Regions from separate parts of the Methylobacterium sp. WL12 genome, predicted to be linked through region 2. Evidence: predicted binding sites of a transcription regulator. Region 2 holds the regulator's gene; each other region holds the start of a gene.
What was found. Region 2 encodes LexA, which represses DNA repair genes until DNA is damaged. Its sites were predicted from a motif close to TGTTCNNNNTGTGTTCNG; they were not measured.

Region 1 (9,873 bases), on a different contig from region 2:
GTTCTTGGCGCCGCCGAAGCACTGGGCGCGCTTCCCCGTCTGGGCGGAGCGGACGTAGATGTACTCGGCGATCTGCGAGGAGCCGACGAAGCCCACCGCCTTGATGTCCTCGTCGTCGAGGATGGCGTCGACCGCCTCCTTGTCGCCGTTGACGACGTTGAGGATGCCCGGCGGCAGGCCCGCCTCCAGGAAGATCTCGGCGATGCGCATCGGCACGCCGGGGTCACGCTCGGACGGCTTGAGGATGAAGGCGTTGCCGCAGGCAATGGCCGGAGCGCACTTCCACAGCGGGATCATGGCGGGGAAGTTGAACGGCGTGATGCCGGCGACGACGCCGAGCGGCTGGCGCAGGGAGTAGACGTCGATGCCGGGGCCGGCGCCCTCGGTGTACTCGCCCTTCAGCAGGTGCGGGATGCCGCAGGCGAACTCGACCACCTCGACGCCGCGCTGGATGTCGCCCTTGGCGTCGGGCACCGTCTTGCCGTGCTCGGAGGCCAGCAGCTCGGCCAGCGGCTCCATCTCGGCGCGGATCAGCTCGAGGAAGCGCATCATCACGCGGGCGCGCTTCTGTGGGTTGGTGGCCGCCCAGGCCCCTTGCGCGTCGCGGGCGTTCTCGACCGCCGCGCGAAGCTCGGCGCGGCTCGCCAGCGCGACGCGGGCCTGGACCTCGCCGGTGGAGGGAAGGAACACGTCCGCGAACCGGCCGCTGGTGCCCTCGACGGCCTTGCCGCCGATGAAATGCCCGATCGTGCGCATGCGCACCTCTCCTTAGCTTCGTTTCCTCAGGACCGGCTTGCGCGAACGCGGCCGGATTTTGGACGGACCATAGCAGCGTCGATCGGGCGATAAAGCTGGACCTGCTCGCAGCCGGTGTGCATCGATGCACAACGCAGCCGGATCGGACCCCGCCCGTGAGCCTCAAGCGGACCCGCAACTGGGACGACCTGCGCTACTTCCTCGCCGTCGCCCGCACCGGCACGCTGACGGCCGCAGCGGTGCAGACCGGCACCGAGCACACCACGGTGGCAAGGCGCATCCTGGCGCTGGAGGAGGGGCTCGACCGGCGGCTGTTCCATAAGAGCAACCTCGGCTACGCGCTCACGGAAGCCGGCGAGGCGCTGCTCGGGACGGCGGAGGCGATGGAGAGCGCCTTCGTCTCGGGGTCGGCTTCCGGCGGGACGGGGCGGAGCGTCTCGGGCACGGTGCGGATCGGCGCGCCGGACGGGTTCGGCAGCGTGTTCCTCGCGCCGCGCATGCACCGGCTGACGCAAGCCCATCCGGGGCTCGAGGTCGAGATCATGGCGACCGCGCGGATCTTCAGCCTGTCGAAGCGCGAGGCCGACATTGTCGTCAGCCTGTCGGCGCCGCAGCAGGCGCGGGTGGTGACGCGCCGGCTCACCGACTACCGGCTCTTCGTCTACGGGTCGAAAGCCTACCTCGACGCGGCCGAGCCGATCCGGACGGTGGCCGACCTCGGGCGGCATCCGTTCGTCAGCTACATCGAGGACATGCTGTTTGCCCGCGAACTCAACTACCTCAACGTGATCGGGCCGGGCGCCTCGGCGCGGCTGCGCTCGACGAACCTCCTCGCCCAGGTCCACGCGACGCTGGCCGGCGCGGGGCTATGCATCGTGCCGGGCTTCATCGCCGCCGCCCATCCGGGGCTCGTGCCGGTGCTGCCGGACGCGCTGTCGCTGACGCGGGCCTTCCACATGCACATCCACGAGGACCACCGGCAGGCCGCCCACATCCGCGAGGTTGCGGCGTTCATCGTCGGGGCGGTCGAGGCGGCGCAGGCGCTGTTCTCGCGGGCGGGATAAGGCGGGCCGGATGTCGCGCCGGCCGTTCCCGACGGGCTTGTCCTGGCGCCCGCGCAACCGCTAGCCTGCCTTGCGTATGATGGGTTCAATCCCGCGCCGCCCGCGTCCCTCGAGAAGACGGATCCAACGCCATGATCAGCGCCATCGCCCTGCCGCGGCTGATGCGGATCGGAGCCGGCGCGTGCGGGCTGTTGCCGGAGGTCCTGGGGCAGCTCGGGCTGTCGCGGCCGTTCGTCGTCACCGATCCCTACCTCGCCGACAGCGGCCGGGCCGGGCGGCTCGTCGAGCGGCTGGCGGCGGCCGGCATCCAGGCCGGGCTGTTCTCGCAGACCGTCCCGGACCCGACGGTCGCCTCGGTGGAGGCGGCCCTCGCGGCGCTCAAGGCCGGCGACCACGATTGCGTCGTCGGCTTCGGCGGCGGCAGCCCGATGGACACGGCCAAGGCGGTCGCGGTGCTGGCCCGCCATGGCGGGCACATGCGCGACTACAAGGCGCCGCACAGCCAGGAGGCGCCCGGCCTGCCGATCCTGGCGATCCCCACCACCGCCGGCACCGGCTCGGAGGCGACGCGCTTCACCATCGTCACCGACGAGGCCACCGACGAGAAGATGCTCTGCGCCGGCCTCGCCTACCTGCCGGTCGCCGCGCTCGTCGACTACGAGCTGACCCTGAGCAAGCCCGCCCGGCTCACCGCCGACACCGGCATCGACGCGCTGACGCACGCGATCGAGGCCTACGTCTCGCGCAAGTCCAACCCGTTCTCGGACGGGTTCGCACTCGCCGCGATGCGGGCGATCGCACCGAACCTGCGTCGGGTCTGGACCGATCCAGGCGACCGCGGTGCGCGCGAGGCGATGATGTTCGGCGCGACCCAGGCGGGGATCGCGTTCTCGAACAGCTCGGTGGCCCTCGTGCACGGGATGAGCCGGCCGATCGGCGCGCATTTCCACGTGCCGCACGGGCTCTCGAACGCGATGCTGCTGCCGGCCGTCACCGCGTTCTCGGCGCCCGGCTCGCCCGGCCGCTACGCCGCCTGCGCCCGGGCGATGGGCGTGGCGCGCGAGACCGACGACGATGCGCGCGCGGTCTCGCGCCTGATCGCCGAGCTGCAGAACCTCAACGACGACCTGCAGGTGCCGACCCCGGGCGATTACGGCATCGACGAGGCAAGGTGGAACGGGCTGATCCCGACTATGGCGGCGCAGGCGCTGGCCTCGGGCTCGCCGGGCAACAACCCGGTCGTGCCGGAGATCGAGGCCATCGCGACGCTGTACCGCCAGGTCTGGGCCGCCTGAGCGGCCCAGCCGGGGCAGGGGTGCGGCGAGCCGTCGTGCCCACGCGGTCTCCGCTTCCGGCTGAACGGTCGGCGCGCATCCCCTCGCCCCGCCTGCGGGGAGAGGGCTTTGCCGACCTCGTCGTCGACGAAGCGAGGCGGCTCGAACGGACGAGGCTCGTCTGGAAGCTCCCCCTCACCGCCGCTTCGGCTTCGCCTTCGCTTCCCGCACGGACGACGAGGTCCGTGCGGGCCTCTCCCCGCCCGCGGGGAGAGGGGAATCCGCGCCTTTCCGGGGAAAGCGGTCGCCCGTTGGATCGCGGGACGGCGTCGTGCGGCGTGCCGGCTCAGGCGGCCTTGCCGCCGTAGGTCGCAAACGAGCTCTCGACCTTGTCGGCGAGGGACGAATCGACGTCGGCCGAGACCTTGAGGCGGCCGGTGAGCTTGGGCTCGCCGTCGGTGTGGGTCTTCGCGACGCGGCCGTCCTCGACGTCGGCGCCGGCGGTCTCGGTGCCGGCGCTGTTCTCGTCCGAGACCGGCGCGATGGTCACGGCCTTGCGGTCGATCTTGTGCTCCTGGACGAGGTGCTCGACCGCCATCTCGGCGTCGCGGCGGGTCTCGAACGTGGCGGCGATGGTCTTCGACATGGTTCCGGCTCCTGTGGCAGGGCGGTTCGGCCCCTCAGTTCGGCCCCTTGGGGGGTTCCGCCGTCAATCGCAGGCGCCGCGGACCGTTCCGGTCGGCGGGGTCGCGGCTTAGTACATCGGCGTGCCGCCGGTGACGGGCACGAGCGCGCCGGACATGTAGCTGCCCTCGCGCGACGCCAGCAGCACGTAGGCCGGGGCCAGCTCGGCCGGCTGGCCGGCGCGGCCGAGCGGCGTCTCGGACCCCAGCGACGCGATCTGCTCCGGGCTCTTCACGATCGGCTGGATCGGCGTCCAGACCGGGCCGGGCGCGACGCAGTTCACCCGGATGCCCTTGGGCGCCAGCAGGTTCGACAGCCCGATCGTCAGGCTGGCGATCGCCCCCTTGGTGGCGGCGTAGATCAGCATGGTCTTGTCGGCGACCTTGGCCTGCTGGCTCGTGGAGTTCACGATCGCCGAGCCGGGCTTCATGTGCGGCACCGCCGCCTGGCACAGGTAGTACATGGCGAAGACATTGGCGCGGAACGAGCCTTCGAGGTCCTTCGCCGTCACGTCGTCGAGCCCGTCGTTGACGGTCTGCGCGGCGGCGTTGTTGACCAGGATGTCGAGGCGCCCGAATTCGGCGACCGTGCGCGCGACGAGGTCGCGGCAATGGGCCTCCTCGCGCAGGTCTCCCGGCAGCAGCAGGGCGCGGCGGCCGGCCCGCTCGACCCAGGCCTTCGTCTCCTCGGCGTCCGTCTGCTCGACGGGCAGGTACGAGATCGCCACGTCGGCGCCCTCGCGGGCGTAGGCGATCGCCACCGCCCGGCCGATCCCGGAATCGCCCCCGGTGATCAGGGCGACGCGATCGGTCAGCAGGCCCTTGCCGACGTAGCTGTGCTCGCCGTGGTCGGGGGCGGGGGTCATCCGCGAAGACAATCCCGGCCGCGCCTGCTGCTGGTCGCCGGGGAAGGGGGGCAGTGCTCCGGCTTCGCGGGGGTCGTCGGTCATGGCTGCCTGCATTCGCTGTCGTTCTCCACCCAGGTAGGGCGGGGCGCCGGCGAAGGACCCGCGACCCGATGACCGCGACCCGATGACTGCGCCCCCGGCGGCTCGGCGGGGGCCGTCAGATCGCCAGGCCGAGCTGCAGCGGCTCCGGGGATTCGCCGTGGTCGAGGGCCGAGAGCGCGACGCCGAGCAGCCGCACGCTGCGCCGGAGCGGGTAGAGGTCGCGCAGCAGGCCGAGGCTGATCGCCTCCAGGCTCGCCCGGTCGCCGACGGGCGAGGCCAGCGAGCGCGCCCGGGTCACCTGCGCGAAGTCCGAAAACTTCACCTTGAGCGTCACGGTCCGGCCGCGCAGGCCCTTGGCGGCGCAGGCGCCCGCGACCTTGTCGAGGATCGGCGCGAGGCGCTCCGCGAGGACGTCGAGGTCGGCGCTGTCGTCGGAGAAGGTGTTCTCGGCGCCGATCGACTTGCGGATGCGGTGCGCCCGCACCGGGCGCTCGTCGATGCCGCGCGCCACCCCGTGGTAGTAGGGCGCCGCGCTGCCGAGGATGGCGGTCAGCTCCTCCAGCGAGCGGGCCTTGAGGTCGCGGCCGGTGTGGATGCCCAGCCGGCGCATCTTCGTCTCCGTGACCGGGCCGATGCCGTGGAAGCGGCCGATGGCCAGATCCTCGACGAAGGCCGGCCCCATCTCCGGGGTGATCACGAACAGCGCGTCGGGCTTGCGGTAGTCGGAGGCCACCTTGGCCAGGAACTTGTTGTACGAGACGCCGGCCGAGGCCACGAGCCCGGTGCGTTCGCGGATCGCGGCACGGATCGCGCGGGCGACCAGGGTGGCGGTCGGCAGCCCCTGCAGGTTCTCGGTGACGTCGAGGTAGGCCTCGTCGAGGGAGAGCGGCTCGATCACCGGCGTGTGCTCGGAGAACACCGTGCGGATCTCCTCGGAGATGCCGCGGTAGACCTCGAAGCGCGGGCGCACGAACACCAGGTCCGGGCAGAGCCGGCGCGCGGTCACCGAGGGCATCGCCGAGCGCACCCCGAAGACCCGCGCCTCGTAGCTCGCCGCCGCGACCACGCCGCGCTCGCGCGAGCCGCCGACCGCCACCGGCCGGCCGCGCAGGGCGGGGTCGTCGCGCTGCTCGACGGAGGCGTAGAACGCGTCCATGTCGACGTGGATGACTTTTCGCACCGGGGCGGTCACTGCGCTGTCCCGTTTGAGCGATCCGTCCGCAGCGCGATCGCAGGCGGATCGATGTTCGACCTTTGTTCCGATCTTCCCGCACTCCGGAGGTCGGTTCAACCCGCAGGTGTGCCACCGTCCACCGCCGAGCGCGCGATCGGGCGGCGCGGCAAAGGCTTTGTTAACCCTCGCCGCCGATGGTCGCGGCATGGTCGTCCGTCGCCGCGTCAGAATGGTCGTGTTGCCCCTCAGCCTCTGGACCCTGTCCGGGCTGGTGGTCGGCTACTTCGTGTATCAGGCCGAGAACGGCAACCGCGGCCTGGAGGCCAAGCGCGCCCTCAAGATCCAGGCCTACGGGCTGACCCGGGACCTCGCGGCCGCCAAGGCCGAGCGGGCGACCTGGGAGCACCGCGTCGCGCTGCTGCGCAGCGAGCAGATCGACCGCGACCTGCTGGAGGAGCGCGCCCGCGTCGTCCTCGGCCGGGTCCACGCCAACGACGTGGTCGTCATCGATCCCTGAACGGCGCTTCGACGCCCGAACGGCCCTTCCCGCGAAGCTCCGAAGCGCCTGACAACGGCCGGAACCTGTCAGAGCGTAGGCCCTCGCATTCCCGGGGCGCGTGTCCTAAACCGACAGGGAAGAGACGCCAGCACGGGAGCACGCCGATGGATGCCGCGAAAGATGCGGGGCACCCCAACCCTGCCGCGGAGGCGCCGGAAGCCGTGGCGGCCGAGCACCAGCCCGCTCCCAACGCGCCGCAATTCACCCGCGAGGAAGACCTCCACGCCTACCACCAGATGCTGCTGATCCGCCGCTTCGAGGAGAAGGCGGGGCAGCTCTACGGCATGGGCCTGATCGGCGGCTTCTGCCACCTCTACATCGGCCAGGAAGCGGTCGTCATCGGCATGCAGATGGCCTCGGTCGACGGCGACCAGGTGATCACCGGCTACCGCGACCACGGCCACATGCTCGCCTGCGGCATGGACCCGAAGGGCGTGATGGCCGAGCTCACCGGCCGCCGCGGCGGCTACAGCCGCGGCAAGGGCGGCTCGATGCACATGTTCAGCCGCGAGAAGCAGTTCTTCGGCGGGCACGGCATCGTCGGCGCGCAGGTCTCCCTCGGCACGGGCCTCGGCTTCGCCGACGCCTACCGCAAGAACGGCAAGGTCAGCCTGACCTACATGGGCGACGGCGCGGCCAACCAGGGCCAGGTCTACGAGAGCTTCAACATGGCGCAGCTGTGGAAGCTGCCCGTGGTCTACGTGATCGAGAACAACCGCTACGCCATGGGCACCTCGGTCGCCCGCGCCTCGGCGCAGACGGACTTCTCGCGGCGCGGCATCTCCTTCGGCATCCCCGGCGAGCAGGTCGACGGCATGGACGTGCGGACCGTGCGCGAGGCGGCGCAGCGCGCGATCGAGCACGCCCGCACCGGCGCGGGCCCCTACATCCTCGAGATGCAGACCTACCGCTATCGCGGCCACTCGATGTCCGATCCGGCCAAGTACCGGACGAAGGACGAGGTCTCGAAGATGCGCGACGAGCACGACCCGATCGAGATGGTGCGCAAGCGCCTGATCGAGCTGCACGGGGTCGCCGAGGCCGAGCTGAAGGCCACCGACGCCAAGGTCCGCGAGACCGTCGCCGACGCCGCCGAGTTCGCGACCCACGATCCCGAGCCGGATCCGTCCGAGCTGTGGACCGACATCCTGCTGGACGCGCGCGCCTGAGGGCGCGCCGCCTCTCCGACGCCCCCTTCAAGGCCGCCCCGCCCGCCTCACCGATCAGAGACCCTTCATGGCGACCGACATCCTGATGCCCGCCCTGTCTCCGACCATGGAGGAGGGCAAGCTCTCCAAATGGCTCAAGAAGGAGGGCGACGCGATCAAGTCGGGCGACGTGCTCGCCGAGATCGAGACCGACAAGGCGACCATGGAGGTCGAGGCGATCGACGAGGGCACGCTCGCCAAGATCCTGGTCGCCGAGGGCACCGAGGGCGTCGCCGTCAACACCCCGATCGCGATCATCGCCGGCGAGGGCGAGGACGTCGCGGCGGCCGCGGCCTCCGGGGGCGGCGGCGGAAAGCCGAAGGGTCCGGCCGAGGGCCATCCCGCCCCGACGCCGGACATGCAGGCGGAAGGGCTCGCCCCGGCGCCGGCGCCCACCGCCAAGACCGGCGACGACGCGCCCCGTGCGCCGGCCGCGCCCGCCGTGATCACCAACAAGGCCGCCGCGCCGGTGATGGAGGAGTTCCCGGCCGGCACCGAGATGGTGACTATGACCGTGCGCGAGGCGCTTCGCGACGCCATGGCCGAGGAGATGCGCCGGGACGAGGACGTCTTCGTCATGGGCGAGGAGGTCGCCGAGTACCAGGGCGCCTACAAGGTCACGCAGAACCTGCTGCAGGAATTCGGCGCGCGGCGCGTGGTCGACACCCCGATCACCGAGCACGGCTTCGCCGGCATCGGCGTCGGCGCGGCCTTGTCCGGCCTGAAGCCGATCGTCGAGTTCATGACCTTCAACTTCGCCATGCAGGCGATCGACCACATCATCAACTCGGCGGCCAAGACCCTCTACATGTCCGGCGGCCAGCTCGGCTGCCCGATCGTGTTCCGCGGCCCCAACGGCGCGGCAGCCCGCGTCGGCGCCCAGCACAGCCACGACTATTCGGCGTGGTACTCGAACGTGCCCGGCCTGAAGGTGATCGCGCCCTACACCGCCTCCGACGCCAAGGGCCTGCTCAAGGCCGCGATCCGCGACCCGAACCCGGTGATCTTCCTCGAGAACGAGATCCTGTACGGCCAGACCTTCCCGGTGCCGAAGCTCGACGACTTCGTGCTGCCGATCGGCAAGGCCCGCATCCATCGCGCCGGCACCGACGTGACCATCGTCTCGTTCGCCATCGGCATGACCTACGCCCTCAAGGCGGCGCAGATCCTGGCCGACCAGGGCATCGAGGCCGAGGTGATCGACCTGCGCACGATCCGCCCGATGGACACCGAGACGGTTCTCGAATCGGTGAAGAAGACCGGCCGCTGCGTCACGGTGGAGGAGGGCTTCCCGCAGAGCGGCATCGGCGCCGAGATCTCGGCCCGCCTGATGGTCGACGCGTTCGACTACCTCGACGCGCCGGTGCTGCGCGTCACCGGCAAGGACGTGCCGATGCCCTACGCGGCCAACCTCGAGAAGCTGGCGCTGCCCAACGTCGCCGAGGTCGTCGAGGCGGCCAAGGCCGTCTGCTACCGGTGAATGCGATCCGCCTTCGCGCCTGAGGGCGGAACCGGGCCGATCGACGGGTCATGACGTGGTATGAGTGAATCCTTCCAAGCCCTCGAGATCCCGCCCGACGCCCTGGAACAGGGCGGCATCGAGGTGCTGCGCGCGGCCGTGGTCGACGGGGCCGTCAGCGTGGCGCTGCGCCGGTCCTTCGACGACCCCGCCACCTGGGGCCGCCTGATGGTCGACCTCGCCCGGCAGGCGGCCCGCGCCTACGCCCTGGAAACCGACATGTCGGAAGAGGAGGCGTTCGACCGCATCCGCGGGGGGTGGGAGGCCGAGGGCCTCGATCCCGGCGGCCTGAACTAGCGGGGCCCGAGCGCATGGCCGAGCCCGCACTGCGTGTCGCCACCTATGCCGACCTGGAGGCCGTTCCGGCCGATCGCGTGGCCGAGATCGTCGACGGGTCGCTGGAGACGCATCCGCGGCCGCGGCCGCGCCATGCGATGGCGGCGGTGGGCCTGGCCACGGAGCTGAACGCACCCTTCGGCCGCGGGCGCGGCGGGCCGGGCGGCTGGATCTTCATGGTCGAGCCCGAACTCCACCTCGGCGTGCAGGTGGTGGTCCCCGACCTCGCCGGCTGGCGCCGCGAGCGGCTGCCGGCCGAGCCCAAAACCGCCTTCGTCGAGACCGTGCCGGACTGGGTCTGCGAGATCCTGTCGCCGGCCACTGCGCGGCTCGATCGCGGCCCGAAGCGC
Region 2 (9,873 bases):
ACATCGACCTGCCGGCCTGCGCAGCCCGCGGTATCGCGGTCCATCCCGCGATCGGCGCCAACGACGGCGCGGTGGCCGAGTACGTGATCGGCACGGCTCTGCTGCTGCTGCGCGGCGCCTACGGTGCCAGCGCGCAGGTGGCGGCGGGGGCGTGGCCGCGCAACGCGTTGATGGGGCGCGAGATCGCCAGCAAGCGCCTCGGCCTCGTCGGCTTCGGTGCCATCGCCCGCGAGACCGCCCGGCGCGCCGCGGCGCTCGACATGGCGGTCTCGGCCTTCGACCCGTACCTGACGCCCGAGGACACCGCGTGGCGCCCGGCCCACGGCTCGGTGGCGCGTGCCGAACTCGACGCGCTGATCGCTTCGAGCGACGTGCTCTCCCTGCACGTGCCGCTCACCGAGGCGACGCGGGGGATGATCGGCTCCGACGCGATCACCCGAATGCCACCGGGCGCGATCCTGATCAACGCCGCCCGCGGGGGCGTGGTGGACGAGCGCGCAGTCGTTGACGCGCTCCGGTCGGGCCATCTCGGCGGGGCGGCGCTGGACGTGTTCGCGGAGGAGCCGCTGGATGCTATGGGCGGGGCACTGTTCGCCGACGTGCCGAACCTGATCCTGACGCCGCACATCGCGGGCGTGACGCAGGAATCGAACGTGCGCGTCTCCGCCGTCACGGCCCGCGCCGTGCGGCGAAGCCTGGAGGGCTGAACCTCGCCGTGCCGCGCTGGCACCGTCGCGTAACGAATTCGTCTGTCCGCGCAGCGCGTCGCGACAAGAACCCTTGCGGAACACTTGACGAACGTTTAACGTGTTCGTGTTTTGTTTCTGCGGCTTCACCTTCGTGCGGCCGCTCTTTCTCGCGAGCTCGCCGATGCTGACCCGTAAACAGCTGGATCTCCTACGATTCATTGATGAGCGGATGCGCGAGGACGGCGTCCCGCCCTCGTTCGACGAGATGAAGGACGCCCTCGACCTCAAGTCGAAATCGGGCATCCATCGGCTGATCACCGCCCTCGAGGAGCGCGGCTTCCTGCGCCGGCTTCCCAACCGCGCCCGGGCGATCGAGGTCCTGCGGATGCCCGAAGGCGCCGGCCGCATGGCGGCGCCCGCCCCGGTGGCGGCGCCCGCCCCGGTGGCGGCGCCCGCGCCACGCCGCTTCACCCCGAGCGTGGTGGAGGGCGGGCGCGCCAAGGCGGTGCCGCCTCGGCCGACGACGCAGATGGTCGATGACAGCGGTCGCTCCGTGTCGATCCCGGTGATGGGCCGGATCGCCGCCGGAACTCCGATCTCGGCGATCCAGAACCAGAGCCACGCGATCACCATGTCGCCGGACTTCCTCGCCGGCGGCGAGCACTACGCACTGGAGGTCCGCGGCGATTCGATGGTCGAGGCCGGCATCCTCGACGGCGACCTCGTGGTGATCCGCAAGCAGGACACCGCCAACACCGGCGACATCATCGTCGCGCTGATCGACGATGAGGAGGCGACGCTGAAGCGCCTGCGGCGGCGCGGCTCGTCGATCGCACTGGAAGCGGCCAACCCCGCCTACGAAACCCGCGTGCTCGGGCCGGATCGCGTCCAGATCCAGGGGCGGTTGGTCAGCCTCGTCCGCCGTTACTGAAGCGTCTCCGCCGGCATCTCGGCGTCGGGGCCGTCCGCGGCCGGGTCGTCGGGCGCCGGTTCGGTCCGCGGATTCGGCGGCGCCATGCCCTGGAAAGGTACGTACTTCGGCTTGATCTCGCCGGGTAAAGGCGATTCTGGCACCGGCTGGTCGGCTGGCTTGGCCGGCACGCGGGCTTGGGCCGGTCGCCACGGCAGCGTCCGCCCCGGCTCGCGGGTCCGACTCACCGTGAAGCCGTCCGGCTGCAGGCGGATCGCCACCGCGCCGTGGGCGGCGAGGTAGGCGCGATCGATGACGAGGGCTGCGGCGCAGCCGGGCGGCGCGGAGAGCGGCGTGATCAACACCGCGGCGTTGGCGCAATCCTGGGCGAAGCCGCGGCGGTCCTTCAGGAGCGCCACCGCGCGGCCATCGGCGAGCCGTAGGACGCAACCGATCCGGTCACACGTAGCGCCCCCGGTCGCCTGCGCGCCGGTCCGGCCGTCGCCGTCGGCCTTCAGCCATTGCTCCAGCACGAAGTTCGACGGCTTGCCGAGGGCGACGAGGCTGCCGTCGATCCGGCGCACCGCGGCACCGCTGCCCTGGCGATCGACGTAGATTTCGAAGCGTGCCGGCGCCGTCGCGAGGCCGAGCCCCAGCAGCGCCGGCGGCAGGGCGAGCCAGCGCAGGCGCGAGACCGGCAGCGTCGCGAGCAGAAGCGCCGCGGCAAGGCACCCGAGCGCCCCGGTGCCGAAGGCCGGCACCACCACGTTGGCGCGCCCGAGCCCTTCGATCCATTCGGAGATCGTCAGCATCCCCCGCACTGCCAGGCCCATCAGCCACCAGACCGGCTGATCGAGGGCGAACGGGTAGGCGACGATGCCGAGCACCGCCGCCGGCATCACCGCGAGCGAGACCAGCGGCAGCGTGAGCGCGTTACCGATCAGCCCGAAAGGCTGCACCGTCTGGAAGTGGTAGGTCGCGAAGGGTGCGGTGGCGACCTGGGCCACCAGCGTCGTGCCGAGCGTGCCGACGACCGTCGTCAGCCCCAGGGCGATCAGCCGGCCGATCCGCCCGGCGCCATCGCGGCGGAACAGGCGCCCGTCGATCAGCCGGGCGCAGGCGATGAGGCCGGCCACCGCCCCAAACGACATCTGGAAGCTCGGGCCGAGCAGCCCCTCCGGCTCGTGCGCCAGCGCGATGAGCGCGGCGAGGGCGAGGTTGCGCATGCTCAACGCCGGGCGGTCGACCAGGATCGCGCCGAGCATGATCAGGGTCATGACGAGGGAGCGCTCGGCGGCGATGTCCCAACCGGAGAAGACGCAGTAGGCGGTGACGCCGACCATCGCCAGCGCCGCGGCGATCTTCTTGATCGGCCAGGCCAGCGCGAGGAACGGCACCAGCGCGAGCCCGGCCCGCACGAGCCAGAACACGACGCCGGCGGCCAGCACCATGTGGAGTACAGAGATAGAAACGACGTGATAAATTCCGGCCGCCCGCAAGGTGTCGTTGGTCGCCGGCGCGATCAGCCCGCGCTTGCCGGTCACGAGGGCGGCCGCGACCGCGCCGGCCTGGCCGCGGTTGGCGTCGGTGATCCGGCGGGTGAGCGCGTTTCGGGCGTCGTCCACCGCAGCCGCAAGGCGGAGCGACCACGGCACCGGCTCCGGCGGCGGCTTCACCGCGATCTTTCTCAACAAGGAGCCGACCGCGCCGATGCCGCGGAAGTAGGCGTCGCGGGCGAAGTCGTAGCCGCCCGGCCGCGCCGCCTCCGGGGGCGGTAGCAGGCGAGCGGTGGCGGCGATGAAGTCGCCCGGCCGCAAGGGCGGCGCCTTCTTGAACGAGACGCGCACGCGGACCGGGCGCTCGGCCGCCGACATCGTGCCGAGGCTCGCGACCCGGACCACGAGGCGGGCGCCCTCCTCCCGCTCCTCCAGCGACTCGATCAGCCCTTCGAGCGGGGCGATCATCGTGCGGGTCAGCACGGGCGCGGCCACCCGCGACACCCGCAGGGCGCTCGCCGAGAACCCGAGGAGCGCTGCGGCAAGCCCGAGCGCAATCGCCAAAGCCACCGGCCGACCACCGAGGAACGGCAGGGTCGCGGCGCAGGCCGCCGCCGCAGCGAGGGGGGCCCAGAGCGCGGGCATCCCGTCGGTGGCGGTGAAGAACACAAGGATGCCGGCGCCGAAGGCGACCGCGAGCCAGGGGAACAGCCGGCGCTGCTCGGCCTCGATCACAAGGCCGCCGACGACCCAGCCGCGCAAAGCCGGCCCGAGCACGGCGGGCGCGATGAAGCGCCCGAGAGCCGGTCCAGCGACGGCCCGTCCCGTCGATCGTACGATGTCCCGCGCCATGATCGGCACACCGGCCGGCGCGAGGCCGCTGCGCCGGAGCGGATTGTTAACGCATCCGCACGGGCGTGCTAGAGCGGTCGGAACTGGGTTCCGGTGCGGGTCCTCAGCTTTGCGTGCGTCTTCGCGGACGCCGAACCGCCTTTCCCTTCGCCGCGGAGCGATCTAGACGCGCGCAACCGGATCGGTCGATCCGCGCCGCGACCAGGGTGCTCCTCGCCCCTTCACCAAAAGATCCATCGTCCGATGTCGTCAGCCGTCGTCACGCGCTTCGCGCCCTCGCCCACGGGCTACCTCCATATTGGCGGTGCCCGCACGGCGCTGTTCAATTGGCTCTACGCCCGCCGGATGGGCGGCCGGATGCTGCTGCGAATCGAGGACACCGACCGCGAGCGATCGACGCAAGGGGCGATCGACGCCATCCTCGACGGGATGCGCTGGCTGGGGCTCGACTGGGACGGCGACGTGGTGTTCCAGTACGCCCGCGCCGAGCGCCACCGCGAGGTCGCCGAGAGTCTGCTGGCCTCAGGCAACGCCTATCGCTGCTACGCGACGCAGGACGAGCTGACGCAGATGCGTGAGCAGGCGCGGGCCGCCGGCAAGCCGCTGCGCTACGACGGGCGCTGGCGCGACCGCGACCCGTCCGACGCGCCGGCGGGGGTAAAGCCGGTGATCCGGCTGCGCGCCCCGAGCGAGGGCGAGACGGTGGTGGACGACGCGGTGCAGGGCCGCGTCACCTGGGCCAACCGCGACCTCGACGACCTCGTGCTGCTGCGCTCGGACGGCAACCCGACCTATATGCTCGCCGTCGTCGTCGACGACCACGACATGGGCGTGACCCAGGTGATCCGCGGCGACGACCACCTCACCAACGCGGCCCGCCAGAGCCAGATCTTTGCAGCGCTGGGCTGGGAGGTGCCGCGGATGGCGCACATCCCGCTGATCCACGGGGCCGACGGGGCCAAGCTGTCCAAGCGCCACGGCGCGCTCGGCGTCGACGCCTACCGCGACCTCGGCTACCTGTCGGCGGCGCTGCGCAACTACCTCGTCCGCCTCGGCTGGAGCCACGGCGACAAGGAGGTGTTCTCCACTGAGGAGATGGTGGCGGCCTTCGACCTCAAGGCGATCGGCCGCTCGCCGGCGCGGTTCGACTTCGCCAAGCTCGAGAACCTCAACGGCCTCTACATCCGCGGCGCAGCGGATGGGGACCTGGTCGACGCGATCGAGCGCATCCTGCCGAACGTCGGCCCGGAGCGCGGCCTCGTCGCCCCCCTCGCGCCTGACCTGCGCGAAAAGCTCGTCGCGGCGATGCCGGGGCTGAAGGAGCGGGCCAAGACCCTGATCGAGCTGCTCGACAGCGCCTACTACCTCACCGCCGCGCGTCCGCTGGTACCGGACGAGAAGGCTGCCGCCCTCCTCACCGACGAGGCCCGCGCACGCCTCGCCGCGATCCTGCCGGTGCTCGAGGCCCTGCCCGAGTGGAGCGCCGCCGCGACGGAAGCCGCGGTGCGGCTCTTCGCCGAGACCGAGGGGCTGAAGCTCGGGCAGGTGGCGCAGCCGCTGCGGGCGGCGCTCACCGGCCGCACCACCTCGCCGCCGCTGTTCGACGTGATGGCGGTCCTCGGCCGCGAGGAAAGCCTCGCCCGCCTCGCCGACCGGATCACGAAAAGCTGAGGCTTTCGCCGCAGCGCACGCGCGGCCCGGTTTTCGCTTGGCGTCGGGGCGTGGTTGTCATCCGCGCCGTTGCTGGCGCCCGGCCGATCCGCTAACCGGTGGGCCTGTGAGCACCTGCAGCAAAATGCAGGTGACTTCGGGTCCAGGGCGGCGCGGAGCCGAGCCTTGGGCCGGCACCGATTCGTTGCCAGGAAAGGGTCCACGTTCCATGAGCGCAGCCAGCACCATCACCGTGGACGGCAAAGAGGTCTCTCTGCCGGTCAAGAGCGGTACGATCGGCCCCGACGTCGTCGACATCGGCAAGCTCTACGCGCAGACCGGCGCCTTCACCTTCGACCCCGGCTTCACCTCGACCGCCTCGTGCGAATCGAAGATCACCTACATCGACGGCGACGAGGGCGTGCTGCTCTATCGCGGCTACCCGATCGAGCAGCTCGCCGAGCAGGGCGACTTCCTCGAGACCTGCTACCTGATGCTGTTCGGCGAGCTGCCGACGCCGGGTCAGAAGGCCGACTTCGACTACCGCGTCACGCGCCACACCATGGTGCACGACCAGATGAACCGGTTCTTCACCGGCTTCCGCCGCGACGCGCACCCGATGGCGGTGATGGTCGCCTCCGTCGGCGCGCTCTCGGCCTTCTACCACGACTCGACCGACATCACGGACGAGAGCCAGCGCATGATCGCGTCGATGCGCATGATCGCCAAGATGCCGACGCTAGCGGCGATGGCCTACAAATACTCGATCGGCCAGCCGTTCGTGTATCCGAAGAACGATCTCGACTACACCTCGAATTTCCTGCGGATGTGCTACGCCGTCCCGTGCGAGGACTACCAGGTTAACCCGATCTTTTCGAAGGCCCTGGACAAGATCTTCATCCTGCACGCCGACCACGAGCAGAACGCCTCGACCTCGACGGTGCGGCTCGCGGGCTCGTCGGGCGCGAACCCGTTCGCCTGCATCGCGGCCGGCGTCGCCTGCCTGTGGGGGCCGGCGCATGGCGGCGCCAACGAGGCGGCCTTGAAGATGCTGATGGAGATCGGCACGCCGGACCGCGTCGATCAGTACGTCGCCAAGGCCAAGGACAAGAACGACCCGTTCCGCCTGATGGGCTTCGGCCACCGGGTGTACAAGAACTACGACCCGCGCGCGCGGATCATGCAGAAGACCACCCACGAGGTGCTGAAGGAACTCGGCAAGAACGACGATCCGCTGCTCGAGGTCGCGATGAAGCTCGAGGAGATCGCCCTCAAGGACGAGTACTTCATCGAGAAGAAGCTCTACCCGAACATCGACTTCTACTCGGGCATCACCCTGAAGGCGATGGGCTTCCCGACCGACATGTTCACGGTGCTGTTCGCGGTGGCGCGCACCGTCGGCTGGATCGCGCAATGGGCCGAGATGATCGAGGATCCCTCGCAGAAGATCGGCCGCCCGCGCCAGCTCTACGTCGGCCCGACCAAGCGCGACTACGTCGGCATCAACGAGCGCGGCTGACGGCTGGTCTACCCTCCCCCCTCTGCGGGGGAGGGATGAGACGCTCAGCCCTTGATCGCAGCCAGAACCACCCGCGCCGCGCTGCGGCTCGGCGCCTCGTCGTCGGGGAGCCGCATCAGGCCGTCGATGCGCTTCAGGGCCGCCACCTGGCGGTCGCGCGCGGTGCCGCCGGTGACGAGGGGGGCGAGCGCCGCGGCGAGGCGGTCCTCGGTGCACTCGGCCTGAACGAATTCCGGCATGGCGTTCTCGGACAGGATCAGGTTCGGCAGCACGATGGTCGGCACCTGGATCAGGCGCCGGGCCACCGCCTCCTCGACCCGCGAGACCTTGTAGGCCACCACCATCGGCACCCCCGCCAGCGCGAGTTCCAGCGTCACCGTGCCGGAGGCGGCGAGCGCGGCCCGCGCTTGGCGGAAGGCGGCATACTTCGCGGTCTCGCCCGCGACGATGCGCACGGGCGCGTTCCAGGCGTTTGCCATGCGCTCGATCAGGGCGCGGTGCCGGGTGACCGCAGGCAGCACCGCTTCGATCGGGCCGACGTCCCGCGCCAGCCGCGCCAGCGTCCGGCCGAAGACCGGCATCAGCCGCTCGATCTCGGAGCGGCGAGAGCCCGGCAGCACCACCACGCGCCACGGCACGGCCTCCCGCAGGGCGGCGTCCGACGCGTCCGGCCGCAGCTCCGAGAACCGCTCGATCAGGGGGTGGCCGACATAGGTGCAGGGCGGCCCGTTCAGCCGTAGGTGCGCCGCCGGCTCGAACGGCAGCAGCGCCAGCACGTGATCGACGAACCCCCGCATCGAGGCCGCCCGCCACGGCCGCCACGCCCACACGCTCGGCGAGACGTAGTCGACGATCGGGATCTCCGGGGCGCGCTTGCGCACGCGCGAGGCGACCGCGTGGGTGAAGCCGGGGCTGTCGATGATGACGAGCACGTCCGGGCGGTTGGCGACCACGTCGTCCACGGTCTGGCGGATGCGGCGCAGCAGCGTGCGTAGGCGCGCCAGCACCGGCAGGTAGCCCATTACCGCCACGTCATCGAGGGGGAAGAGCGAGGTCAGCCCCCGCGCCGTCATCGCCTCCCCGCCGACGCCGCCGAAGGTTACCGGGCCGGGCGCGGCCTCGCGCAGCGACGCCATCAGCTTGGCGCCGAGCTGGTCGCCGGAATCCTCGCCCGCCACGAGCCAGATCTTCATGGGCCGACTCCGATGCCGATCAGGAAGAGGCCGAGCCGGTCGGCCTCGGCGATCGTTTCCGGGCGGTCGATCAACAGGGTGCGGCCGGCCTCCACCGCGAGGCCGACGCAGCCGGCGGCGGCCGCGTTGCGGACGGTCCGCGGGCCGATCGCCGGCAAGTCGATGCGCAAGTCCTGGCCGTCCTTGGCGCACTTCACCAGGACGGTCGCAGGCAGCGCCCGCATGCGGCCCCAGGGCAACAGATCCCAAGGCTTCCGTGCGAGCGCGCGGGCGCGGGCGAGCATGCGGTCGGTGCCCTCCGGCCCCTCGACCGCGAGCACCCGGTCGGCCGCCACCACCACCGCTTGGCCGACATCGAAAGACGAGAGCGCAGCCAGCACCGCCCGGCCGGTCGCGATGGAGGCCTCGCCCGCCGCGTCCGGCCGGTGGCCGCCGATCGTGCCGGCGGGGCTCAGCAGGTCGGGGGCGACCTCGTGGACGCCGCAGACGGTGTGGCCGTTCTCCTCCAGCAGCGCGAGGGCGCCGCGCAGCAGCCGGTCGTCGCCGCCGTCGGCGAGGTTTCGGAGTGCGACCCGGTTGCGGAAGGCGGCGGCCGCGTTGAGGATCGCGGCGGGGCTCGGCCGCGCGACGCCGCCGGCCGGCACGACGGTGGCCGGCCCCCAGCCTTCGAGAATGCGCAGGGTTTCGCCGATGTCGAGGAGATCGACCGTGGCGTCGGCCCGCGCGCGCAGGGCGTGGTCGGTGAAGCCGCGCAGCGCCAGCACCTTGAAGGCGCGGCCGGCACGATCGAGGGAGTGGGCGACCTGTTCCGGCAGGCGCCCGGCGCCTGCGACCAGCACCAGCCTCGCGTCCGGCCGTGCGGCCCGAGGAGCCGACATCGGCGGGCTCAGGCGCCGCCGACGGGAGCCGGCGCCTCGCGCGGCGTGCAGATCGAGCGCTTGCCGCCGGCGCGGATGAAATCGAGGATCTCGCGGACCGCCGGGTGGCTCTCGAACTCCGAAGCCACGTCTTCCACCCGCTCCATCAGCGTGCCCTCGGCCGCGAAGAGCGAACGGTAAGCGCGGCGCAGCGCATGGATGTCTTCGCGGGCGAAGCCCCGTCGCTGGAGGCCGACGATGTTGAGGCCCGAGAGCGAAGCGCGGTTGCCGAGCACCATGCCGTAGGGGATGCAGTCGTTCTCCAGGGCCGACAGACCGCCGACGAAAGCATGCGCGCCGACGCGGGCGAACTGGATCACCGCGGCGCCGCCGCCGAGGATCGCGTAGTCGCCGACGCTGCAATGGCCGGCGAGCATGACGTTGTTCGAGAAGATCACGTCGCTGCCGACATGGCCGTCATGGCCCACATGGGCGTTGGCCAGGAAGGTGCAGCGGTCGCCGACCACGGTCTCCAGGCCGCCGCCCTCGGTGCCCGGATTCATGGTCACGCCCTCGCGGATCAGGCAATCGGAGCCGATCCGCAGCGTCGAGGCCTCGCCCTTGTACTTCAGGTCCTGCGGCGGGTGGCCGATCGAGGCGAAGGGATAGATCTTCGTCCGCGCGCCGATCCGGGTGTCGCCCGCCAC
Region 3 (9,873 bases), on a different contig from region 2:
CCGACCCTGCAGAACTTCCGCCTGGAGGAGGCCGTCGTCCCGACGCCGCGCGACGGCGAGATCCTGCTGCGCACGCGCTGGCTCTCTCTCGACCCCTACATGCGCGGCCGGATGAGCGCAGCGAAATCCTACGCCGCGCCGGTCGGCATCGGCGAGCCGATGACCGGCGGGACGGTGAGCGAGGTGATGCGCTCCGAGCACCCGGACTTCCCCGTCGGCACCCTGGTCCAGGCCTTCGGCGGCTGGCAGGACTATTCGGTGTCCGACGGCAAGGGCCTGCGCAAGGTCGACCCCGCGGTGGCGCCGCCGACGACGGCGCTCGGCGTCCTCGGTATGCCCGGCATGACCGCCTATACCGGCCTCCTCAACATCGGCGAGCCGAAGCCCAACGAGACCGTCGTCGTCGCTGCCGCCGCCGGGCCGGTGGGCTCCCTCGTCGGGCAGATCGCCCGGATCAAGGGCGCACGCGCGGTCGGCATCGCCGGCGGCCCCGAGAAGTGCGCCTACCTCACCCGCGAGCTCGGCTTCGACGCCGCGGTCGATCACCGCTCCGACGACCTGCCCGGCGCGCTGGCCGCCGCCTGCCCGAACGGCATCGACGTCTACTTCGAGAACGTCGGCGGCGCGGTGTTCGATGCGGTGCTGCCGCTGCTCAACGACTTCTCGCGCATGCCGGTCTGCGGGCTCGTCGCCGGCTACAACGCCACGGAGCTGCCGCCCGGTCCCGACCGCTCGCCGCTCCTGATGCGCGCGGTGCTGACCAAGCGCCTGCGGATGCAGGGCTTCATCGTCTGGGACTTCGCCAGCCAGATCGACGCGTTCGAGCGCGAGGTCGGCGGCTGGATCGCGGACGGATCGGTGAAGTACCGCGAGGACGTCGTCGAGGGGCTGGAGAACGCCCCGGAGGCGTTCATTGGCCTGCTCAAGGGCCGCAACTTCGGCAAGCTCGTCGTCCACGTCGCCTGAGCGCGAAGGCTCGCATCCGGCGCCGTGTCCGCGCGGCGCCGAGTTGCCGCCGGTTGGGAACAAAGATAGAACATGATCGTGCCGGCGGCGCGTGTGCACGATGGGGACAAGCGCCCCTCAAGCGGTTGCCGGGGTCCGTTCCGAGGCCCATGAAGGGCGCACGCGGGCTCGGCGAGACCGGTCCCTGTGAGATCCGACGGCGAAGGAGAGAGCGATGGCGGGCAGCGTCAACAAGGTCATTCTGGTGGGCAACCTCGGGCGCGATCCCGAGACGCGCCGCCTCGGCTCCGGCGACCCGGTGGTCAACCTGCGCCTCGCGACCTCCGAATCGTGGAAGGACAAGGCGTCCGGCGAGCGCAAGGAGAAGACCGAGTGGCACTCGGTCGTGATCTACAACGAGAACCTCGCCCGCGTGGCCGAGCAGTACCTGCGCAAGGGTTCGAAGGTCTACATCGAGGGCCAGCTCCAGACCCGGAAGTGGACCGACAATTCCGGCGTCGAGAAGTACACCACCGAGGTGGTGCTGCAGCGCTTCCGCGGTGAGATGACGATCCTCGACGGCCGCGGCGGCGGCGGCGGCGAGATGGGTGCCGACGACGAGGGCGGCGGCCAGGTCAGCCGCGGCGGCGGTGGCGGCGGCGAATACGGCGGCGGCCGTGCCCAGGGCGGCAGCGAGCGTCGTCAGCCCCCGGCGCCGTCCGGCGGCGGCGGTGGTGGCGGCTCGCGGGGCAACTACGACCTCGACGACGACATCCCGTTCTAGACCCGTAGGCGACCGCCTCGGCAGCGCAACGGGTCTGATCCCCGAATTTCAGCGGCCTCGGATGTCCCATCCGGGGCCATTTTCATGAGCTTTGGCGAGATCGTCACCTGATCCGCCTGGACCCGGAGAAGTCTAATTTCCGCAATCGGCCGGTGTTTCGGCTAGATCCAAATGCTCCTCTGCAAAATCAGTCTTTTTGTCCTAAGCCTATCATCTGAGTCCGCAACCGGGGGGTGTGTCACTGGCAATCTGATGCCAGAAGATGTTATCTAGGGTTGAGCCTGCACATTTGCGTTTGGTTTAGATCTGGCTGGCAAGCGTCTGGATGATGTATTCCAGCCGCCCCCGGTGACATGCCGCGACGCTTCACCCGTCCCATTCGCCCGCCGCGCTTGCGTTCGTTCGCCGCCGCCACAGAGGGCGCCGCGGCGCTCGAGTTCGCCCTGGTGGCGCTTCCGTTCCTCGCGCTGGTCGGCGCGATCGTCCAGATCGCTTTCGTGATCTGGGCCGGGCAGAACTTCGACCGCACCGTTCAGAACGCGGTGCGCAGCCTGTTCACCGGGCAGTTCCAGATCGCCAACGCCGCCACGAGCAGCCCGGCGATCCTGCTGCAGAAGCTCAACGACGCGATGTGCGGCACCGGTGCGAACCGGACGATGACGCTGTTCGACTGTTCCAGCGTGAAGATCGACGTGTCGGTCGCGTCGTCTTTTTCGGCCGGGGCCGGCGCGACGCCGATGAACGCCACCTCGCGGACCTGGAACAGCGGCTTCGGCACGAACTACGCCTGCGCGAAGCCCGGGGCGATCGTCGTCGTCACCGCGGCGGTGAAGATCCCAGTGTTCTTCAGCCTGCTGAACCTCGCCCAGAAGAGTTTCGCGGACGGGACTCACCTCCTGCAATCGACGACGGTGTTCCGCACCGAGCCGTACCAGACCACGGCCTCGACCGGATGTTGAGGACCGGACTTTCGTCCCTCCGCAGCTTCGTACGCGCCCGCGGCGGCGTCTCCGCGATCGAGTTCGCGCTGATCCTGCCCGTGCTGCTGACGATCTGGGCGGGCTTGTCGGAATACGCGCATGCGATCGACAACTGGCGCAAGGTCGTCCTGCTCGCCCGGACGGTGTCCGACCTGACGGCGCAGGGAGACGCTCAGAACCCGATCGACGCGTCGCTGATGGGCGACATCCTCGCCACCTCCACGCTGGTGCTGAAACCGTTCGACGCCGGCCGCGTGAAGATCGTGGTCAGCGCGATGGCCGTCGATCTCACCAATCTCAACCTGGTCCCGCGGGTCTGTTCCAGCACCGCCAACGCCAACGCCTCGGCGCGCGCCACCGGCGCGGCCTCCGACCTGACCGTGCCCGTCGGGTTCCGCACCACCGGGGTCCGCTACGTCCTCACCGAGGTGAGCATGCCGTACACGCCGATGCTCGGTGCCTCGTTGGTCAAGCTCGTGAAGGGCGCCAGCACCGCGATCACGCTGAAGTCCAGCATCCCCTGGCCGGCGCGCGGGGGCCAACCCGCCAAGTCGACCTACACCGAGGTCTGGATGCCCGGAGGCGCCGCATGCCCGTGATCCCGACCCCGGCAGGCCGCAAGGCGTCGCTGCGTGGACAAGCCGGCCGCTTCGCGCGGGCGCGCGACGGCAACGTCGCCCTGCTGTTCGGGCTGATGGCCCTCCCGCTCCTCGGATTCACCGGCGCGGCGATCGATTACGGCTTCGCCACCTACCTCGAGACCAAGCTCCAGGCGGCGACCGACGCCAGCGCGCTCGCCCTCTGCCAGACGCCGATGGCGACGACGAACGCGGTGCTCCAGACGCAGGCGTCCACCATGATGACCGGCTATATGGGCGCGACCGGCCTCACGGTCGATCCGCTGACGGTGACGGCGAACCCGCGCCAGATCACCTTGACGACCCACATCGTCTCACCGGTCTTCTTCGGCCGCATCACGGGCGTGACGGCACCGCGCCCTGGCAGATCGGCGCGCTGCGCCACGCCGATCCCGAAGACCTTCGAGATCGCGCTGGTGCTCGACAACACCGGCTCGATGCTCGAATCGAGCGGCGGCCAGAGCAAGCTCCAGGCGGTGCAGACGGCGGCGACCAACTTCGTCAACTACGTCTACACCAACGCCGCCTTCGCCACCGGCACCAAGATCGCGATCGTGCCGTTCGCGGCGTCGGTCGCCTTGAACCCCACGACCTACCGCTACGCGACCTGGATCGACCAGAACGCCAAATCCTCCTACCACTGGGACAACGTGCTCTCGCCGTCCGGGTCCGGCTTCACCAACCGTTTCGATATCTTCACCAAGTTGCAGGCCGCCTATTCCGGTTGGGGGTGGGGCGGGTGCCTGGAGACGTTACCGTATCCGCTGAACGTGCAGGATGGTACGCCGTCGAGTTCGAACGCTGACTCATACTACGTCCCTATGTTCGCGCCCGACGAGCCGGGTAATGGCGGCACCGGCTATCGCGACTACAATAGTAGCCGGAGCTATAACAGCTACATCGACGACTCGACGTACAGCGCGTCCTGTCAGAGCCAGTCCAATGCGTCGTTCTTCGACGCGGAAGGTCGGGCGTGCAAGTACGTCAACCCGAAGAACGCTTCGCCGACGAATTCCAATTCCTCGACGAAGGTGCCGAACGGGCCGAACTTCGGCTGTACCACGCAGCCGCTCCAACGCCTGACCAGCGACACGTCCGTGCTGAAGACGACGATCAACGGCATGGCCGCCCTCGGATCGACGAACATCCACGAGGGCATGATGTGGGGGTGGCGTACGCTGTCTCCGATCAGCGTCTTCGCGGACGGGGCCGCGTACTCGTCGAACACCGTCAACAAGATCATCATCCTGATGACGGACGGGGCCAACAGTTGGGCGACGAACGGGTCCTCCTCCAACGGCTCGCTCTATTTCGCCGCAGGCTACCTCAAGAACGTCGACGGCACCGGCCCGACATCGAGGCTCGTCCCCGGCACGCCGACCGTGAACGATGCCGACAGCGCCCGCGACGCCGTCGACGCGTTGACCGCGCTGGCGTGCAAGAACGCGAAAGCCACGGGAATTTCGATCTACACGATCGGCTTCAGCATCCCGTCGGATCCCATCGACACGCAGGGCCTGAAGTTGTTGAGCGACTGCGCGACGACGGCATCCCAATCGTTCGTCGCCAACGATTCGTCGAGCCTGATCGGGGCCTTCAACCAGATCGCGGCGAGCATCGGCACCTTGCGGCTGACGCAATAGTCACGGCGCTTCGGCGGACGACAGCGCGTGGAGCGGCCCGAGCGCGCTTTGCTGGATGAGCAGCGCGACGAGGCCCGACCAGCCGGTCTGGTGCGAGGCGCCCAGCCCCCGGCCGGTGTCGCCGTGGTAGTATTCGTAGCAGAGCACGTGGTCGCGGAAGTGCGGGTCCTCCTGCTCCAGCCGGCTCGTCGCCTGGAACGGGCGCGTCCCGTCCGATCCGCGGGTCGAAAGCGCGATCATGCGGTCGGCCAGCATGTCGGCGATCTCCTGCAGCGACAGGAAGGTGCCTGAGCCGGTCGGGGCCTCAACCCGGAAGTCCGGCCCGTAATAGCGGTGGAACCGGCGCAGGCCGTCGATCAGCAGGTAGTTGATCGGCAGCCAGATCGGGCCGCGCCAGTTCGAGTTCCCGCCGAACAGCCGGGTACGCGACTCGCCCGGTTCGTAGGGCAGGGTGAGGTCGGCGCCGTCCCAGGCGAAGTGGAACGGTTGGCCCTCGTAGACCTTGGACACGCCGCGGATGCCGTGCGGCGACAGGAACTCGTCCGCGTCGAGCATCCGCCGCAGCAGCGCCTTGAGGCGATGCCCGCGCAGCAGCGACAGGAGCGCCGTGCCGCCTTCGCCCGGCTCCTGCCAGCGCGAGACCAGGGCGGCGAGGTCGGGCCGGTTCTCCAGGAAGAAGCGCAGGCGCTTCTGCAGGCCGGGGAGCTGAACGAGGTCGTCCTCACGCAAAACCGCCACCGCGCAGATCGGGATCAACCCGACGAGGGTGCGGGCGCGGATCGGGATGCGCTCGCCGCCGGGCGTCTCGATCACGTCGTAGAAGAACTGGTCGGCCTCGTCCCAGAGCCCGCCCTTGCGCGCGGCGGCGTCGGCGATCAGCAGGAAGTGCTCGAAGAATTTTTGGGCCATGTCCTCGTAGGCGGGGTCGCGCAGGGCGAGCTCCACCGCGATCCGCATCAGCTCGAGGGCGTTCATCGCCATCCAGGCGGTGGCGTCCGACTGCGTCAGCGCCCCGCCCGCGATCGGCTTCGAGCGATCGAACAGGCCGATGTTGTCGAGGCCGAGGAAGCCGCCCTGGAACAGGTTGCGCCCGGACGCGTCCTTGCGGTTCACCCACCAGGTGAAGTTCATCGACAGCCTGTTGAACACCCTGAGCAGGAAGTCGTGGTCCGCCCGTCCGGTCAGCGCCCGGTCGAGGGAGAACACCCGCCAGGCGGCGAAGGCGTGGAGCGGCGGGTTGGCGTCGGAGAAGTTCCACTCGTAGGCCGGCAGCTCTGCGTTGGGGTGCCCGTAGGCCTCGTCGAGGAGGAGCAGGATCTGGCCCTTGGCGAAGTCCGGGTCGATCGTCGCGAAGACGAGGCTCTGGAGCGCGAGATCCCAGGAGGCGAACCAGGGGTATTCCCAGGCGTCGGGCATCGAGACGATGTCGTGCGCCCGCACGTGCCGCCAGTCGGCGTTGCGCCCGGCCTTGCGCGCTTCGGGCGGGGCCGGCTGGGCCGGATCGCCGTCGAGCCATTCGCGCACGTCGTAATGGTAGAGCTGCTTCGACCACAGCATGCCGGCCAAGGCCTGGCGCTGCACCGCGCGCCGGTCGGCATCCGCGACGTCGGCTTGCAGCGCGGCGTAGAAGTCGTCGGCTTCAGTGATGCGGGCGGCGAACACCGCGTCGAAGTCGGCGAAGGCGTCGCCCGGCGCGTCGGCGGCGCGGAAACGCAAGCGCAGGCTCAGCGCGCCGCCCGGCGGGACGACGAGGCGGTGACGGCCGGCGCATTTCGTGCCGGACCGGTCGGGGTTGACCGCATCCGCTTCGCCTTCGACCACGTGGCGGCCGATCGCATCCTTCGGGTAGCCGGCCGTCAGAGCGCCGAACAGGCGGTGGGCGTTGGTCTCGTTCTCGCAGAACAGCCATTCCGGCGCGCCGTCGGCGTGGAGCCGCATCGGCGGCATCGCGTGGTGGATGGCGAGCACGGTGCCGTCGGCGGCGAGCCGCAGGTCGGGACGCGGACCGTTCGCCCACGACCAGGTGTTGCGGGCGTAGAGCTGCGGCAGCAGCGTCAGCGTCGCCGCGTCAGGCCCGCGGTTCATCGCGGTGACGCGCATCAGCACGTCGTGCGGGCCGGCCTTGGCGTATTCGATGGTGACGTCGCAGTAGCGGCCCTCGTCGAACAGCCCGGTGTCGACGAGTTCGAACTCGCGGTCGTCGAGGCCGCGGCGGGCGTTCTCCTCGGTCAGGCGCGAATACGGGAACTCCCCGTGCGGATACTTGTACAGCATCCGCATGTACGCGTGCGTCGGCACGCCGTCGAGGTAATAGTACAGTTCCTTGACGTCCTCGCCGTGGTTGCCCTGGGCGTTGGTCAGGCCGAACAGGCGTTCCTTGAGGATCGGGTCGCGGCCGTTCCACAGGGCGAGCGACAGGCACCAGTTGAGGTCCTTGTCGGCAAAGCCCCCGATGCCGTCCTCGCCCCAGCGGTAGGCGCGCGAGCGGGCGTGGTCGTGGGGCAGGTAGTCCCAGGCCTCGCCGTCGGCGCTGTAATCCTCGCGTACCGTGCCCCACTGCCGGTCGCTGAGATACGGCCCCCACAGGCGCCAGGCCGGGTCGGCGCGGGTCTCGGCGAGGCGGCGCCCCTCCACGGTGTCGAAGATGCGCGGCGGTCGGTGGGTGTGGGGCACGTCCGGGATCGCCTCCGTTCGGGCGCGTCGGGGACGGGGCGCCGACGCCGCGCGCGAGGCCGACCGGTCCCATGGGCGGCGCGATCGTGCAAGGGCGGGTTGAATAAGGCAGATGCCGGGGGCTGGTCACGCCGCGCGCGCTGGTCCACACCGCCATCCTGATCGGCCGCCTGATGGAGCATCCCGGTTTGGACAAGGCTTCCCTCGCCCCGCACGCCCACCAGGTCCTCCAGGACGCGACGCTGCCGGAATGGCCGAACCATTATCGCGGCAAGGTGCGCGACAACTACGACCTCCCGGACGGGCGCCGCATCCTGATCAGCAGCGACCGGATCAGCGCCTTCGACCGGGCGCTCGCCGCGATCCCCTTCAAGGGGCAGGTGCTGACGCAGACCGCGCGCTACTGGTTCGAGGCCACCGCCGACCTCTGCCCCAATCACGTCCTCGCCTACCCGGACCCGAACGTGCTCGTGGGGCGTCGCCTCGACATCCTGCCGGTGGAGATCGTGGTGCGCGGCTACCTCGCCGGCAGCACCGCGACCTCGATCCTGACCCAGTACAAGGCCGGCGCGCGCGCGATGTACGGCCACACCCTGCCGGACGGGATGCGCCCGAACGAGCGGCTGCCGCAGGCGATCATCACGCCCACCACCAAGGCCGCCGACGGCGCCCACGACGCGCCGCTGACCGCCGACGCGATCCTCGACCAGGGGTTGCTGACGGCCGAGCAGTGGCGCACCGTGTCTGAGACGGCGCTCGCGCTGTTCGCCCGCGGCCAGCAGCTTTCAGCGCAGCGCGGGTTGATCCTGGCCGACACCAAGTACGAGTTCGGCACCGATTCCGACGGCCGCATCGTGCTTGCCGACGAGATCCACACGCCCGACAGCAGCCGCTACTGGTTCGCCAAGACCTATCCCGAGCGCTTCGCCGCCGGCGCCGCCCCGGAGAGCTTCGACAAGGACTTCGTCCGCAACTGGGTGGTCGCGCGCTGCGACCCCTACACCGATCCGATCCCCGAGATCCCGGCCGAGATCGTGCTGGAGACGGCGGCCGTCTACATCAACGCCTTCGAGACCATCACCGGGCGGACGTTCACTCTTCCCGATCCCGCCGAGGTGCCACTCGAGCGCATCCGCCGGAACCTGAAGGCGTATCTTTCTTAACCGCTCGGGTCGAGACCAAGATCAGATGGTTTCCGCCGCCCGCGAAGGTAATCGGATACTAGGCTCTGGAAAAACCGGCGTTCAAATCCTCCCCGTCATCCCGGGGCGCCGGAGGCGCGCGGGATCCAGAACCGCAGGTCGTGTTCCAGTCTGCTTCGTCGGCGGCTCTGGATCCCGGGCTCTGCTGCGCAGCCCCGGGGTGACGGCGTGGAACGAATACAGGGGCGATCCCTTCGCAGGCGTCGCGGGAGGACAACAGCGTTGCTCGCGACGGGCGAGCGCAAAGTAAGCTTCCATCACGCCGGAACGACGTTTGGCCCCGTCAGGCCCCGGCTGCGAAGTGCGTTGCGGCAATCGACGACGATCACGCCGCTGTCGCAGATCGCCGCGTAATCGATCGCGTCGTGATCGGTGACGATGAGGACGGCGTGGAACGCCGACAACGTCTCGGCCGTGAGTGCCGTGGAGGTCGCGCCCTTCAAGGCCTTGTAGGCGCGGGTGGTCGGAACCGCCGGCACGAAGGGGTCGTGGTAGTCGACCTGCGCGCCGCGGGCCTGCAGCATCGTCCAGAGCTTGAGCGCGGGGCTCTCGCGGATGTCGGAGATGTTCTTCTTGTAGGCCAAGCCCACGATCAGGATGCGGCTGCCGGACAGGCCGCGGCCGGCATGCGCGTCGAGGGCGCGGACGAGCTTGTCGAGCACGAAGCCCGGCATCTGCTGGTTGATCTCGCCGGCGAGCTCGATGAACCGGGTCGCAATGCCGAACTCGCGCGCCTTCCACGTCAGGTAGAACGGATCGATCGGGATGCAGTGGCCGCCGAGGCCGGGTCCGGGATAGAACGGCGTGAAGCCGAAGGGTTTTGTCTTGGCCGCCTCGATCACCTCCCAGACGTCGATGCCCATCGCGTCGAAGATCACCTTCAGCTCGTTGACCAGTGCGATGTTGACGGCGCGGAAGATGTTCTCCGTCAGCTTCGTCGCCTCCGCCGTCGCGGTGGACGACACCATCACCGTCCGGGCGACGAAGCGCGCGTAGAGCGCCTCGGCG

Region 1: dinB (DNA polymerase IV) is a predicted target of LexA. The motif match lies at 5,972-5,989, and genes of this name have one in related genera.
Region 3: ssb (single-stranded DNA-binding protein) is a predicted target of LexA. The motif match lies at 1,022-1,039, and genes of this name have one in related genera.

The regions. Positions count from the first base shown of each region.
Region 1 is NZ_VRUW01000015.1:20,402-30,274, reverse strand. Features, by position in the region: gene FV226_RS08600 (CoA-acylating methylmalonate-semialdehyde dehydrogenase) at 1-756, opposite strand, end outside; gene FV226_RS08595 (LysR family transcriptional regulator) at 912-1,820, shown strand; gene FV226_RS08590 (iron-containing alcohol dehydrogenase) at 1,952-3,115, shown strand; gene FV226_RS08585 (hypothetical protein) at 3,441-3,740, opposite strand; gene FV226_RS08580 (SDR family oxidoreductase) at 3,849-4,727, opposite strand; gene dinB (DNA polymerase IV) at 4,843-5,883, opposite strand; gene FV226_RS08570 (septum formation initiator family protein) at 6,107-6,418, shown strand; gene pdhA (pyruvate dehydrogenase (acetyl-transferring) E1 component subunit alpha) at 6,565-7,629, shown strand; gene FV226_RS08560 (pyruvate dehydrogenase complex E1 component subunit beta) at 7,697-9,148, shown strand; gene FV226_RS08555 (DUF5076 domain-containing protein) at 9,209-9,484, shown strand; gene FV226_RS08550 (Uma2 family endonuclease) at 9,499-9,873, shown strand, end outside.
Region 2 is NZ_VRUW01000016.1:62,974-72,846, reverse strand. Features, by position in the region: gene FV226_RS09200 (hydroxyacid dehydrogenase) at 1-707, shown strand, start outside; gene lexA (transcriptional repressor LexA) at 871-1,620, shown strand; gene FV226_RS09190 (ComEC/Rec2 family competence protein) at 1,614-3,947, opposite strand; gene gltX (glutamate--tRNA ligase) at 4,191-5,618, shown strand; gene gltA (citrate synthase) at 5,827-7,116, shown strand; gene lpxB (lipid-A-disaccharide synthase) at 7,161-8,309, opposite strand; gene lpxI (UDP-2,3-diacylglucosamine diphosphatase LpxI) at 8,306-9,187, opposite strand; gene lpxA (acyl-ACP--UDP-N-acetylglucosamine O-acyltransferase) at 9,196-9,873, opposite strand, start outside.
Region 3 is NZ_VRUW01000047.1:18,526-28,398, forward strand. Features, by position in the region: gene FV226_RS17140 (NADP-dependent oxidoreductase) at 1-966, shown strand, start outside; gene ssb (single-stranded DNA-binding protein) at 1,181-1,729, shown strand; gene FV226_RS17150 (TadE family protein) at 2,122-2,688, shown strand; gene FV226_RS17155 (TadE/TadG family type IV pilus assembly protein) at 2,682-3,308, shown strand; gene FV226_RS17160 (TadE/TadG family type IV pilus assembly protein) at 3,299-4,990, shown strand; gene FV226_RS17165 (glucosidase) at 4,991-7,663, opposite strand; gene FV226_RS17170 (phosphoribosylaminoimidazolesuccinocarboxamide synthase) at 7,852-8,826, shown strand; gene FV226_RS17175 (nucleotide sugar dehydrogenase) at 9,123-9,873, opposite strand, start outside.